Regions from separate parts of the Micromonospora sp. AKA38 genome, predicted to be linked through region 1. Evidence: predicted binding sites of a transcription regulator. Region 1 holds the regulator's gene; the other holds the start of a gene.
The links. Region 1 encodes HspR, which represses chaperone genes until heat shock. Its sites were predicted from a motif close to TTGAGTNNNNNNNACTCAA; they were not measured.
Positions count from the first base shown of each region.

Region 1 (7,541 bases):
TCAGCCGTCGCGTCGGCGTCTCGCCCATCCCGCTCTACCTGCTCGCCGGCCTCGCCTTCGGGCACGGCGGCCTGCTGCCGCTCAACGCCAGCGAGGAGTTCTTCGCCGTCGGCGCGGAGATCGGCGTGATCCTGCTGCTGGTCATGCTCGGGCTGGAGTACAGCGCGAACGAACTGGTCGGCAACCTCCGCTCTGCCGCGCCCGCCGGGCTCATCGACGCGGTGTTCAACGCGCTGCCCGGCTTCGCGTTCGCGCTGCTGCTCGGCTGGGGCTGGGTCGCCGCCGTGGTGCTCGCCGGCGTCACCTGGGTGTCGTCCTCGGGTGTGATCGCCAAGGTGCTCGGCGACCTGGGCCGGGTCGGTAACCGGGAGACCCCGGTGATCCTCTCTGTCCTGGTGATCGAGGACCTGGCGATGGCGCTCTACCTGCCGCTGGTCACCGCGCTGCTCGCCGGGGTCGGCCTGATGAAGGGCGGCATCGCGCTCGCCATCGCGGTGTTCACCGTGGTCGTCGTGCTGGCCGTGGCGATCCGGTACGGGCACCTGATCTCCACCGCGCTCTCCGCCAAGGATCCGGAGGCGCTGCTGCTCGGCGTGCTCGGCCTGACCCTGCTGGTCGCCGGTATCGCGGCCAAGCTCCAGGTCTCCGCCGCGGTCGGCGCGTTCCTGGTCGGCATCGCGCTGTCCGGGCCGGTCGCGCACCACGCCACGGAACTTCTGTCGCCGCTGCGGGACCTCTTCGCCGCGGTCTTCTTCGTGTTCTTCGGGCTGGTAACCAACCCGCTGGACATGCCGCCGGTGCTGCTGCCCGCGCTGCTGCTGGCCGTGGTGACCATGGCGACGAAGGTGGCCACCGGCTACCTGGCCGCCCGTCGGGCCGGGATCGCCGAGCCCGGACGCTGGCGGGCCGGCCTGGCGCTCACCCCGCGCGGTGAGTTCTCCATCGTCATCGCCGGGCTGGCCGTGTCGGCCGTCTACCCGGTGGAGCCGAAGCTGGCCGCGCTCGCCACCGCGTACGTGCTGATCACGGTGGTGACCGGCCCGCTGCTCGCCCGACTGCCGGACACCACCTGGTTCAAGCAGTGGCTGCGCCGACGCGCCGCCGCCACCCGACCGGTCACGGTGCCGGTGGGCGACTGACCCGCGGCCGGGCCTGATCGGCTGCTCAGCCGGTCCGGCCCGGCCAACGGTTGTCAAATTGATTCTGGGAAGGTCTACCACTGCTCCGCCGAAGCGCGTTAACGTGTCGCCCCAGCAGTCTGGGTCCGCGGGTGGCCGGAGCCCCCGTCAGCGTCAGCGGAAGGTCGGCCGGTGAACGTGCGGGAAGAGACGTTCCACGGCTTCGCCAACCCGGTCGACCCGTCGCCCGCCGAGCTGCGGGCCTGGGCGTACCAACCGGACTCGGTGCCGCTGGCCTCCATGCCACCGGACTGGGACCTGCTGGTCGCCGGTGACCACCTGGTGCAGACGCTGTTCGACCTGGCCATGGACCGGTCCTGCCCGGCCCGCCGGTTCGCGCTGCACTGCCTCTACATCTACGCCGCCGACGGCATCCGGACGAACTTCCGCGCGCACCCGAAACGCCGCTTCCGCAAGCTGGTCGAACAGGCCGAACGGACCGGCGACGACCTGATGCGCAACTGGGCGCACAACAGCCGGGTGCTGCTCGCCCGCCCGGATCTCTTCGTCTACCGCGACTGGTGCGAGGGCGGCCTGGTGCGCGAGAACCGCCGCCTCTGACCCCCGCCGATCTTGGAGTTGTGGCGCCAAGGTTTGCGGTGTGTGCGCCTTTTGCGAGGTGCCATAACTCCAAGATCGGCGCGGGTGGCGGGTGGCGGGCGAACGGGCCGGGACCCCCCGTGGGTCCCGGCCCGCACGTCGGTGGACCGTCAGGTCGATCCGCCCTGCTTCCTGCGCCGCTCGTCGTCCCTGGCGCGGTCCACACCGTGGTCGGTCTGGTCGGCGAAGCGCCCTTCCTTGACCTTGTCGCTGAAGCGGCCCTCGGTGACCCGGTCGAACCGCTCCTTGACGTTCTCGGCCACCTTCTCGAGGCGTTCCTCCGCGCGTTCCGCCACTTTCTTCGCCGGTTCCGCCATGGCTCCCCCCGCCAGCCCGGATTCCGTTTCGGGGCATTTATCCCTGATCCAAAGAGTAGTGGAACCCATCTCGCCGCGCCCCACTTTCCGCAACCTCCACGCCGGCCGGCACTCACCAACTGTGCAGCCGTGGGGGCAACCGGGAGATGACGGAGGGCCGGCCCGCCCCCGGGAACAGCGGGGAGCGGGCCGGCCCTCGGACGAGCGCGAGCAGCAGGTGTCAGCGATCGGGGGTACGGCGGGGACGCCAGACCACGAGCGCGGTGGAGGTGCGGTTGGTGGGCACCAGGTCGCCGCGGGGGAAGCCACCCAGCGACTCCAGCTCGGCGATCCGCCGGTACGCGGCGTCCAGCTCCGCCTCCAGCCGGGCCACCCGCTGCTGCGCCTCCTCCAGCAGCCGCTCCAGCCCGATGATCCGCTTGACCCCGGCCAGGTTGATCCCGTCGTCCTGGCTGAGCCGCTGCACCTCGCGGAGCAGCACCACGTCCCGGACGCTGTACCGGCGACCGCCGCCGGCCGCCCGACCGGGCTGCACCAGGCCCAGCCGGTCGTACTGGCGCAGCGTCTGGGGGTGCATGCCCGCCATCCGCGCCGCCACCGAGATCATCAGAATCTTGGCTTCGTAGGCCGGGTCACCCGAGCCGACGTACTCCTCCGACATGCCCGTTCACCTCCGCTGCCGCCGTCAACCGAATCGACGTACCCGCGCGTCGAGATGTTCCCGCGCGGCGGGCGGAGTCTGTGCCGCGAAGGTCTCCAGCGCCGCCCGCGCCTCGTCCGACACCTTCGCCGGGACCACCACGTCGAGCGTGACCAGCAGGTCACCGGCGCGCCCGTCGTTGCGTACGACGCCCTTGCCCCGGGCCCGCAGCACCCGCCCGGCGGGGGTACCCGGTGGCACCCGCAACGTCACCGTGCCGTCCAGGGTCGGCACCCGCAGGTCGGTGCCGAGCACCGCCTCGGCGTACGTGATCGGGACGTTCAGGGTCAGATCGTCCCCGGTGCGTCCGAACAGCTCGTCCGGGCGCACCTTCACGTGCACGAACAGATCGCCCGCCGGGCCGCCCCGGTCGCCGGGTTCGCCGCGACCGGCCAGTCGGATCCGCTGGCCGTCGGCCACCCCGGCCGGGAAACGCACGGTCAGCGTGCGGGTCTTGGTGACCCCGCCGCTGCCGTGGCACTCCGGGCACTTCTCCTCGACGATCGTGCCGACACCCTGGCAGTTGCGGCACGGCTCGGAGAAGCTGAACGACCCCTGGTTGCGGGTGGTCACGCCGGCGCCGTGGCAGACCGGGCAGGCCAGCGGCGTGGTGCCCGGCTTCGCGCCGTTGCCGTGGCAGGTGTCGCAGACCCCTGGTGCGCGCAGCGTCAGCGGCAGCGTGACGCCGCGGACCGCGTCGGAGAAGTCCAGCGCCACCTCGGCCTCGACGTCCCGGCCCCGGGCCGGACCGCGCGGGCGTGCCCCGCCGCCGGCGCCGCCACCGGAGAAGATCGTGCTGAACAGGTCGGTGAAGCCGCCGCCACCGAACCGGGCGTCGCCACCACCGCCGGCACCGCCGCCGCCGAACAGGTCGGAGACGTCGAACGGCGCGCCCCCGGACTGGCCCGCGCCGCGGGCGCCGCGCCGGAACGCGCCCGAGCCGAAGAGCGACCGCATCTCGTCGTACTCGCGACGCTTCTTCTCGTCGCCGAGCACCGCGTACGCCTCGGAGACGGTCTTGAACCGCTCCTCGGCCCCGGCATCACCGGGGTTGTGGTCCGGATGCGACTCCCGGGCCAGCTTCCGGTACGACTTCTTGATCTCGTCCGAGGAGGCGGACTTGTCCACGCCCAACGCGGCGTAGTAGTCCTTCTCGATCCAGTCCTTGGAACTCACCGGTCCACCCCCTTCCACGGGTCGAATCCCGGTCGTCCCGCCCGCCCGGTGCGGGCGGGCGGGACGTCACGGGTCGGCACTACTCCGGGTCCGCGACCGCGACCAGGGCCGGCCGCAGCAGGCGCTCGCCGAGTTGGTAGCCCCGGCGCATGACCTGCACGCAGGTCGGCTCCGTCACGTCGGCGGAGGTCTGGTGCGCCACCGCCTCGTGCCGGGTCGGGTCGAACGGGTCGCCCTGCTCACCGAACGCGGTCAGGCCGAACTTGCCCAGCGCGGCGGTGAGCTGGTCGGCCACACTGCCGAACGGACCCACCAGGTCGCCGTGCTCGCGGGCCCGGTCCAGGTCGTCGAGGATCGGCAGGAGCGCGGTGAGCACCCCGCCGGTCGCCTGCTCCTGGACCAGGTTGCGGTCGCGGTCGACCCGCTTGCGGTAGTTGGCGTACTCCGCCGACACCCGCTGGAGGTCGCGGGTGCGCTCCTCCAGGTCGGAGCGGAGCGACTCCAGCTCGGCGCCGAGCGGCGCCTTGCCGGTCTCGTCGCTCGGCTCGGCCGGCGCGTCGACCACGGGGGGCCCGGCGACGTCGGCGTCGCCGCCGATCTCGTCGACCACGACCTCGGCCTCCTCGACCAGCCCTTCGGCGGGCGCGTCGGCGGCGGCGTCGGCGGCGGACGGGTCGTTCGCCGGCTCCTCGGTCACCTTGCCGAGCTTGCGCTTGTCGCGGATGACGACCCGCGGCTCGTCGCCGGCGTCCTTGCCGGCGCCCGCGGAGCCACCCGGCGCCGACCCGGTGGAACCCGGGTCGGCCGCTCGTGGCGTGTCCGTCATGCGGTCACCTCATCCCTCTGCGGTGCGGATCGTGCCGGGGACCGACTGTCACTTCTTGTCCTCGTCCACGATCTCCGCGTCGACCACGTCGTCGGCGCCGCCGGCCTGCGGACCGCCGGTCGCACCCGCGCCGGCACCCGGCCCGGCCGCACCCGCACCGGGAGCGCCCGGCTCACCCTCCTGCTGCTGCGCGTAGAGCAGCGAGCCGGCCTGCTGGGAGACCTGGGCCAGCTTCTCGTGCGCGGCCTTGATCTTCTCGATGTCCTGCCCGCCGAGGGCGCTGCGCAGCTCGCCGAGCGCCTCGTTGAGCTGGTCCCGGTTCTCGGCCGGCAGCTTGTCGCCGCTCTCGGCGAGGAACTTCTCGGTCTGCCACTGGAGCGCCTCGGCGACGTTGCGGGTCTCCGCCTCCTCGCGGCGGCGCTTGTCCTCGTCCGCGTGCTCCTCGGCGTCCCGGCGCATGCGCTCGATGTCGTCCTTCGGCAGCGAGGAGCCGCCGGTGATCGTCATCTTCTGTTCCTTGCCGGTGCCCAGGTCCTTGGCGTGCACGTTGACGATGCCGTTGGCGTCGATGTCGAACGTGACCTCGATCTGCGGCACGCCGCGCGGCGCCGGCGGGAGGCCGGTCAGCTCGAACGTGCCGAGCTTCTTGTTGTAGGCCGCGATCTCCCGCTCGCCCTGGAACACCTGGATCAGCACCGACGGCTGGTTGTCGTCGGCCGTGGTGAAGACCTCGGAGCGCTTGGTCGGGATGGTGGTGTTGCGCTCGATGAGCTTGGTGAAGATGCCGCCCTTGGTCTCGATGCCGAGGCTCAGCGGCGTCACGTCGAGCAGCAGGACGTCCTTGACCTCGCCCTTGAGCACGCCGGCCTGGAGCGCGGCGCCGACGGCAACGACCTCGTCCGGGTTGACGCCCTTGTTCGGGTCGCGGCCGGTGAGCTGCTTGACCAGGTCGGTGACGGCCGGCATCCGGGTCGAGCCGCCGACCAGGATGACGTGGTCGACGTCGGAGACCTTGATCCCGGCGTCCTTGACGGCCTGCTCGAACGGGCCCTTGCAGCGGTCCAGCAGGTCCTGCGTCATGCGCTGGAACTCGGCGCGGCTCAGCGTCACGTCGAGGTGCAGCGGGCCGGCCGAGCCGGCGGTGATGTACGGCAGGTTGATGTTGCTGGTGGTGGCCGCGGACAGCTCGATCTTGGCCTTCTCGGCCGCCTCCTTGAGCCGCTGCATGGCCATCTTGTCCTGCGAGAGGTCGATGCCGTGCTCGCCGCGGAACGTCTTCACCAGGTGGTCGATGATCCGCTGGTCCCAGTCGTCGCCGCCGAGCTGGTTGTCACCGCTCGTCGACTTCACCTCGACGACGCCCTCGGCCAGCTCCAGCAGGGACACGTCGAACGTGCCGCCACCGAGGTCGAAGACCAGGACGGTCTGCTCCTTGGAGCCCTTGTCCAGGCCGTACGCCAGGGCGGCCGCGGTCGGCTCGTTCACGATCCGCAGCACGTTGAAGCCGGCGATCTCACCGGCCTCCTTGGTGGCCTGGCGCTGCCCGTCGTTGAAGTAGGCCGGGACGGTGATCACCGCGTCGGCGATCTGCTCGCCCAGGTACGCCTCGGCGTCCCGCTTGAGCTTCATCAGCGTCCGCGCGGAGATCTCCTGCGGGGTGTACTTCTTGCCGTCGATGTCGACGGTCCAGTTGGTGCCGATCTCCCGCTTGACCGAGCGGATGGTCCGGTCGGGGTTGGTCACCGCCTGGCGCTTGGCGACCTCACCGACGAGCACCTCGCCGTTGCGGGCGAACGCGACGATCGAGGGAGTCGTACGCGAGCCCTCAGCGTTGGCGATGACGGTGGGCTCACCGCCCTCGAGAACGCTGACGCAGGAGTTCGTCGTGCCGAGGTCGATGCCGACCGCACGTGCCATGTTCGCTTCCTCGCTTCATAACGGGTGAGCAGGTCGGTTGGCCTGCCCGGCGGGGTCGCCCGGAAGGCAGCCGCGCCACAAGTTGAGTGAACTTGACTCAATAGTGCCACGCGATCGGCAAACCGCAAGTCGAGGTTGAGTCGACTCGACGCAACCTGACCGTTATTACCGTCCGGTTGTCTTACCTTGCGTCGGTCGGGCACGCTTTAGCGGTGACGACGCATGGCGATTCCGCCACCCGTGCCGGCGCGCCCGCCGTCGCAGCCCGCACCGGAGCCCCCACCGGGGACGACCAGCCCGCCGAAGCCACGGCGGGCCTGTCCGCCGCGCTCACCGAGCTGCGGGCCGCGATCGACGCGGCTCGCTTCCCGCTCGCCCTGCCCTCGGCCGAGCCGGCCCGGCACGCCGCCCGGAGCCTCACCGACCAGCTCGACGACTACCTGCTGCCGAGGTTGGCCCGACTCGACGCCCCGCTGCTCGTGGTGGTCGGCGGCTCGACCGGCGCCGGCAAGTCGACGCTCGTCAACAGCCTGGTCCAGGCACGGGTCAGCGCGGCCGGGGTGCTCCGGCCCACCACCCGTTCCCCGGTGCTGGTCTGCAATCCGGCCGACGCCGCCTGGTTCCGCCAGGGCGAGCTGCTGCCCGGCCTGACCCGCACCACCGAGCCGAGCGAGCACCCGGGCACCCTCCAACTGGTCACCGCCCCGGCGCTGCCGGCCGGGCTGGCCTTTCTCGACGCCCCGGACATCGACTCGGTGGTGGACGCCAACCGGGCGCTCGCCGGGCAACTGCTCGCCGCCGCCGACCTGTGGTTGTTCGTCACCACC
Region 1 covers NZ_BNEI01000001.1:128,733-136,273, forward strand. The annotation lists gene TPA0908_RS00655 (cation:proton antiporter) at 1-1,139, shown strand, start outside; gene TPA0908_RS00660 (hypothetical protein) at 1,311-1,739, shown strand; gene TPA0908_RS00665 (hypothetical protein) at 1,889-2,095, opposite strand; gene TPA0908_RS00670 (heat shock protein transcriptional repressor HspR) at 2,316-2,756, opposite strand; gene dnaJ (molecular chaperone DnaJ) at 2,781-3,971, opposite strand; gene grpE (nucleotide exchange factor GrpE) at 4,051-4,797, opposite strand; gene dnaK (molecular chaperone DnaK) at 4,846-6,714, opposite strand; gene TPA0908_RS00690 (GTPase domain-containing protein) at 6,927-7,541, shown strand, end outside.

Region 2 (7,541 bases), on a different contig from region 1:
GGCCTGGCGGCCGTGGCGCTGGCCGCGCCGGCCCAGGTCGCCGGCGCGCTTGTCGGCCTGGGCTGGCTCGGACACGCCGGCTGGGACCTCTGGCACCACCGCGCCGAGCGGGTGGTGCCACGCGGGTACGCGGAGTGGTGCGGGGCGCTCGACGTGGTGGTGGGGGTGACCACCCTGCTGGCCGTCGCGTCGGGGTGAGCCGGCCGGAGCAGCGGGCCCGGACGGGGTCGCGCGTGGTGCGGCGAACGTTTGCGCCGGTCGCCGCGACCCGCGCCCGGCGGTGATGAAAGGCTTGCCGCATGAGCGCCGCACCGACCCCGACCGAGCCCACCACCCCCGCCGTCGCCGAGGACACCGCCGCCTTCGCGGATCTCGGGCTGCGCGCCGAACTGCTGGGCGCGCTGTCCGCCCTCGGCTACGAGGAGCCCACGCCGATCCAGAGCGAGGCCATCCCGCCGCTGCTGGCCGGCCGGGACCTGCTCGGGCAGGCGGCGACCGGCACCGGCAAGACCGCCGCGTTCGCGCTGCCGCTGCTGCAGCGGATGCCCACGCCGCGCCCGGACGGCGACCCGGTGTCGCTGGTGCTGGTGCCGACGCGGGAGCTGGCGGTGCAGGTCTCCGAGGCGTTCCACCGCTACGGCAAGGATCTGGGCGCCCGGGTGCTGCCGATCTACGGCGGCCAGCCGATCGGCCGGCAGCTCCGCGCGCTCGACCACGGGGTGGACGTGGTGGTCGCCACGCCCGGGCGCGCGCTCGACCACATCGCCCGCGGCACGCTGCGGCTCGGCTCGCTGACCACCGTGGTGCTGGACGAGGCGGACGAGATGCTCGACATGGGCTTCGCCGAGGACATCGAGGCGATCCTGGAGCACGCCCCCGAGGGCCGGCAGACGGTGCTCTTCTCGGCCACCATGCCGGCCCGCATCGACGGGCTGGCCCGGCAGCACCTGACCGACCCGGTGCGGATCCGGATCGAACGCGAACGCCAGGTGGCCGGCGAGGCGCCGCGGGTACGGCAGAGCGCCTACATCGTGGCGCGGGCGCACAAGCCGGCCGCGCTGGGCCGGGTGCTGGACGTCGAGTCGCCCACCGCGGCGATCGTGTTCTGCCGCAGCCGGGAGGAGGTGGACCGGCTCACCGAGACGATGAACGGTCGGGGCTACCGGGCCGAGGCGTTGCACGGCGGGATGAGCCAGGAGCAGCGGGACCGGGTGATGGGCCGGCTGCGCTCCGGCACCGCGGACCTGCTGGTCGCCACCGACGTGGCGGCCCGCGGGCTGGACGTCGAGCAGCTCACCCACGTGGTGAACTACGACGTCCCGTCCGCGCCGGAGTCGTACGTGCACCGGATCGGCCGGGTGGGCCGGGCCGGCCGGGAGGGCGTGGCGATCACGCTCGCCGAGCCGCGCGAGCACCGGATGCTGAAGACGATCGAGCGGGTCACCGGCCAGCGGATCACCGTGGACAAGATCCCGACGGTGGCCGACCTGCGGACCCGGCGGTTCGAGCTGACCCAGGCCGCGGTGCGCGAGTCGGTGCTCGAGGACGACCTGGAGCCGTTCCGGGCGGTCGTCGAGTCGCTGACCGACGAGTTCGACCTGATGGAGGTCGCGCTCGCCGCGGTGCGGTTGGCGCACGAGGCCACGCTGCCCGGCACCGCCGACGAGGAGGAGATCCCCCAGGTCTCGGTCCGCCCGAACCGGGAGGGCCGGCCCGGCTCCGAGGGTCGGGACCGGCGCGGTGGCGGCCGGTCCCGCGCCGCCGGCACGACCCAGGTCTTCATCGGGTTGGGCCGTCGGGCCGGGGTACGACCGCAGGACCTGGTCGGCGCGATCACCGGGGAGACCGGGGTGAGCGGGCGGGACATCGGCTCGATCGAGATCGCCGACCGGTTCTCCCTGGTGGAGGTGCCGCAGGGCATGGCCGACGAGGTGATCCAGGGTCTGCGGGACAGCACCATCAAGGGTCGCAAGGCCACCGTCCGGCGGGACCGGGACGGTGAGGGCGACGGTGGCGGTGAGCGTCGCTTCGACCCCCGGGACCGGCGCGACCGCCGGTAGCCGGCCCACCGCGCCGGCTCGGCCCGAAGATGGTCGGTCCGGCACGGTGGCGTGCCCCGCGTCTCGCGTTCCGGGCCACGAACCCCCGCCGCCCGGCGGGCGACGGGGGTTCGACGGGGCCGGTCAGGCCGCGGTGAGCGGCTGGCCGCCGAGGCTCTGGGCGTCCACCTCGGCCGGACGCAGCGCCAGCGCGAGCACGTCCGCCACGTCGGCGAGGGTGTGCACGGTCAGCGCCTCGCGCACCTCGGCCGGCAGGTCGTCCAGGTCCGGCTCGTTGCGCTTCGGGATGATCACCTCGGTGAGGCCGGCCCGGTGCGCGGCGAGCAGCTTCTGCTTCACGCCACCGATGGGCAGCACCCGGCCGGAGAGCGTCACCTCGCCGGTCATCCCGAACTCGGGCCGCACCGGCCGGCCGGTGACCAGGGACGCCAGCGCGGTGACCATGGTGATGCCGGCGCTGGGACCGTCCTTCGGCACCGCGCCCGCCGGGAAGTGCACGTGGATCCGCCGCCCGGCGAGGGCGTTCGGGTCGATGCCGAGGCGTCGTCCGTTGGAGCGCAGGTAGGACAGCGCGATGTGCGCCGACTCCTTCATCACGTCCCCGAGCTGACCGGTGAGGGTCAGGCCCGGCTCGCCCTCCATGCTGGTCGCCTCGATGAAGAGCACGTCCCCGCCGGCGCCGGTGACGGCCAGGCCGGTGGCCACGCCGGGCACCGCCGTACGTTCGGCGGACTCCGGGGTGAACTTGGGCCGCCCCAGGTAGCGGGCCAGGTTGGCGGTGTCGACGCGGACCGGCGCCGGGTCGGACGCCAACGCCACGGTCACCTTGCGCAGGATCTTCGCAAGGGCCCGTTCGAGCTGCCGGACGCCGGCCTCCCGGGTGTACTCCCCGGCGATCAGCGCCAGCGCCTCGTCGGCGACGGTCACCTCGTCGGCGGTCAGCCCGGCCCGCTCCTGCTGCCGGGGCAGCAGGTGGTCCCGGGCGATGGCCACCTTCTCGTCCTCGGTGTAGCCGTCCAGCGTGACCAGCTCCATCCGGTCCAGCAGCGGGCCGGGGATGTTCTCCACCACGTTGGCGGTGGCCAGGAAGAGCACGTCGGACAGGTCGAGGTCGACCTCGAGGTAGTGGTCACGGAAGGTGTGGTTCTGCGCCGGGTCGAGCACCTCCAGCAGGGCCGCCGCCGGGTCGCCGGAGTAGCCGACGGCCAGCTTGTCGACCTCGTCGAGCAGCACGACCGGGTTCATCGAGCCGGCCTCACGCAGCGCCCGCACGATGCGGCCGGGCAGCGCGCCGACGTAGGTGCGCCGGTGGCCCCGGATCTCGGCCTCGTCCCGCACCCCGCCGAGCGAGACCCGGACGAAGGTGCGACCCAGCGCCCGGGCCACCGACTCGCCCAGGCTGGTCTTGCCGACGCCGGGCGGGCCGGCCAGGGCGAGCACCGCGCCGGAGCCGCGTCCGCCGACCACGCCGAGGTTGCGCTCCGCGCGGCGGTTGCGCACCGCGAGGTACTCCAGGATGCGGTCCTTCACGTCGGCCAGGCCGGCGTGGTCCGCGTCGAGCACCGCCCGGGCCGCGGCCAGGTCGGTGTTGTCCTCGGTACGCGTACTCCACGGCATCTCCAGGACCGTGTCCAGCCAGGTGCGGATCCAGCCCGCTTCGGGCGAGGCGTCGCTGGCCCGCTCCAGCTTGCCGACCTCGCGCAGGGCCGCCTCGCGGACCTTGTCCGGCAGGTCGGCGGACTCGACCCGGGCTCGGTAGTCGGCGGAGCCGTCCGGCTCGTCCTCGCCGAGTTCCTTGCGGATCGCGGCGAGCTGCTGCCGGAGCAGGAACTCCCGCTGGGACTTCTCCAGCCCTTCCCGGACATCGGTGTTGATCTGCTCGGTGACCTCCTGCTCGGCCAGGTGCTCCTTCACCCAGCCGACCAGCAGCTCCAGCCGGGCGGTGACGTCCGGCGCGGCGAGCAGCTCGGTCTTCTGCGCCAGGCTGAGCCAGGGCGCGTAGCCGGCCGAGTCGGCCAGCTCGGAGAGGTCGGTCATCCGCTCCATGGCGTCGATGACCTGCCAGGCGCCGCGCTGCTGGAGCACCGAGGTCATCAGCGCGCGGTACTCGCGGGCCAGTTCCCGGGCCCGGCCGGCCGGCGCGGGTTCGTCGAGGGTCGTCGCCTCGACCCAGAGCGCCGCGCCCGGGCCGGGCACACCGGAGCCGATGCGGGCGCGGGCGATGCCGCGCACCACGGCCGCCGGTTCGCCGCTGGGCAGTCGGCCCACCTTCTCGAGGGTGGCGACCACGCCGACCGAGCCGTACTCGCCGTCGATGCGGGGCACCGCCAGCAGCGTCTTGTCGCCGGTGGCGCGGGCCGCGTCGACAGCGGACTGGGTGGTCGGGTCGAGGGTCACCGGGACGACCATCCCGGGCAGCAGGACGGCGTCGGTCAGGGGAAGTACCGGAAGAGTTGCCATCGAACACCTGCCATCAGTTGGTTGAGCGTGTCTGACTCAAGTAACAAACCGTGCACCTTGTTCCGGCTTGTGACCCAGGCCACGTCCACCCCCTCCGGCCCTATTGGCGGTCCATCGTTTACCCCGACCCGCCGAATGGAAAGTGTCGGGTATTGTTGCGGAATTACCGCCAGGTAGGTCAAACTCTTAGCCACACCCCGCCCGACACAGGGAGTAATGGCGATGGCAAGGAAAGTAATCACCGTTCTGACGGACGACCTCGACGGCGGAAAGGCCGATCGGACCGTCGAGTTCAGCCTGGACGGCGTGGCCTACACGATCGACGTCTCCGACGAGAACGCGGGCGTCCTGCGTAAAGCGCTGGACCCGTACATCAACGCTGGCCGGCGCATCGGCCGCGGACCAGTCGACGCCGGCCGCGCGGCGCGGCGCGCCACCCGGCCGAGCACCTCGGGAATGGACCGCGAGCAGAACCGCGCCATCCGCGAATGGGCCGCCAAGAACGGCTACGAGATTTCCGAGCGCGGGCGCATCCCGGTCTCCGTGGTGGAGGCGTACAAGGGCCGCTGAGGCTCCCGGTTCACGGTCGGGCGCCACGGGGTCACGCTGGGAATCAGCGGGGCCCCGGCCGGCTTTTTTGGTCGACAATTTTCATCCGGCTCGATCGACTCGGCAGCAACTTTCTCGGCGGGCGCACCGCGCGGTGCGCGAGCCTGCCGCACCCAGCCTTCCGCGCTGACCGCAGCGACGACGCGGCCGGTGCACGGGCCGCCCCCCGGGTCCCGTCGCCGGCACCCGGGGGCCGCCGGACGGTCGGACGGACAGCGCAGCCGCGTGCTTCCGCGACGGGCGGCGAGCCACCGGCCGCACACCGAAGCGACGGCACCGACGACTCAGCCCGCAAGACCCACCGGCGACCCCGCCGCGACCGGACCGACCCGCGAAGCGGCCGGAGCCGCCCGGGCGTACCCGGACGGCTCCGGCCGTCGGCGTGCGGGTCAGTTGACCTGGATGCGCACCACGTCGATGGCGGGGGTCTGGTTCGCCCGCTCCATCATCGGGATCCGGTGCGAGCCGTCGCCGGCCCAGACCGAGCACTGGGCCAGGCCCGAGTCCGGCAGACCCGGAATCTGGATCAGCACGTCGTCCGGCTGGGACCCGCCCCGGCCGTCCTCGGTGGCGACGAAGAAGGCCGGCACGTCCTGCGGGTTCGGGGGCTGCCGGGTGCTGCCGAGCATCCGGCACGCGGTGTGGAAGTGACCGCGGACCAGGCCCTGGTCGTTGAGCAGCGAGCTCTCCAGGTAGTAGCCGCCCTGCCCGGCGGCGAGGAACCGGTCCCGCACCAGGTTCCTCGTGGTGACCCGGAGCGTGAACGGCTGGTTGCGCTGCACCTGGTTCGGGAACTGCGTGATGAGCAGCGACGGGTTGTTCGCCGCGGCGCCGACCTCACCGAACGCGGTGCTCACGCAACGGTTGCCGTTCTGGAAGCCGTTGTGCGCCTCCAACTTGCTGTTGGCGCAGTCCTTGGCCAGCACGTTCAGGCCGTTGTTGCCGCCGTTGTTCTGACCGCCGCCGTTGTTGTTCCCGCCGTTCTGGCCACCGTTGTTGTTGCCACCGTTCTGACCGCCGGTGTTGCCGCCGTTCTGGCCGCCGTTGTTGGCCCCGCCGGTGTTGCCGCCGTTCTGCGCGTTGTCGGCCAGGGCACACGGGGCGAGCTTGTCCAGACCCTGCGGACGCTGGCCGCCCCGCCCGATGGCGGTGGCGATCCGGTTCAACGTCGCGGTCCGCTTGTCGGCGAGCGGCCGGAGGATCGCGTTGTTGATGAAGTCGCCGCCGTTGCGGCCGTCCGCCGCGAGACGTCGGTTCGCCTCGGCGATCTGGTTGTCCAGCAGGGCCAGGTTGCGGTCCACCTCGGCGCGCGCCCGGGCGGGCACCTGCGGCAGCTTGCTCTTCACGTCCGGGCAGGTCACGGTCGGGGTGCCGGCGCCGGCGCCGCCCCCCTTGGTCTGCTGGCACTCGGCCGCCGACATCTGGCCGTCACCCCAGTGGTTCCGGACCCAGCGACCGTTCTGCCAGGTCCGGGTGGTGCTGCCCTGGCCGCCCGGCGCGGTCGCGCCCGCACTCGGGGCCACGCAGGACGCCGAGGCCGCGCGGGTGGTCGTCCGCCGGTCCTGGGCGGACGAGATCTGGGTGACGGCGACGATGCCGCCGAAGACCGCGAGCGTGCCGACCACGGCCAGCATCCGCTTGCTCCGCGCGTTACCGGATGACCGGCGCGCCCGTGTGGACCTGCGCATCGAATTGTTCTCCTTCTCGATCCGGTAGTTGACTGGTGATCCCGGCGGAATTCTTCGGGGTGAGATCACTGCGACGTCGGAGCCGCGCGTCAATGGCCGACGGTGCCCTTTCCGCACCGTCTCCGCGCCGTCCGGGCGCGGCGGAAGATCTGCGTCCATTCCCGCTTAGGTACGGAGGGCCGACGGCGAAGGTTCAACCGGGGATCGGAAAAAAATCGGCGGGCCGGCCGGTGGCCGGAGCGGGCCGGTCAGTCGACGCAGAGATGGTCGAAGGCGAAGCCGCCGTCGAAGGACTCCCGCCGGTCGGCGAGGCGCCGCACCTGCTCGCGCAGTTCGGTCCGGTCCATCAGGGACGCCTCGTCGGCGGCCGGGTCACGCAGCTTCTCCCCCAACGCCGTGACGGCCAGGTCCTCGGCGAGCCGACCCGGATCCACCCCGCAGGAGAAGCCGCGGGACGTCAGTCGCACCCGCTCCACCCGGCAGCGACCGGGCCGCACCTCGACCCAACTCCAGCCCTCGGCCGGGCCACCGGTCCACCGCACGTGCAGGCCGCGCACGATCGGGTCGGCCAGCCGGCCCGCCACGTACGCCTGGACCGCGGCGGCGCGGGCCACCGCGCCGAGGTCGTTGACCGGGCCGCGCCGGCCGTCCGGCAACCGGCCCACGATGTCGCGGAACCCGACCGTCTCCCCGCCGTCCGGCCCGGTGCCGGCCGCGTAGGCGC
Region 2 covers NZ_BNEI01000005.1:1,681,382-1,688,922, forward strand. The annotation lists gene TPA0908_RS24460 (hypothetical protein) at 1-198, shown strand, start outside; gene TPA0908_RS24465 (DEAD/DEAH box helicase) at 300-2,060, shown strand; gene lon (endopeptidase La) at 2,184-4,520, opposite strand; gene TPA0908_RS24475 (histone-like nucleoid-structuring protein Lsr2) at 4,743-5,090, shown strand; gene TPA0908_RS24480 (hypothetical protein) at 5,519-6,817, opposite strand; gene TPA0908_RS24485 (PDDEXK family nuclease) at 7,066-7,541, opposite strand, start outside.
Region 2: a site for HspR is predicted at 4,542-4,560, ahead of lon (endopeptidase La). Genes of this name have one in related genera too.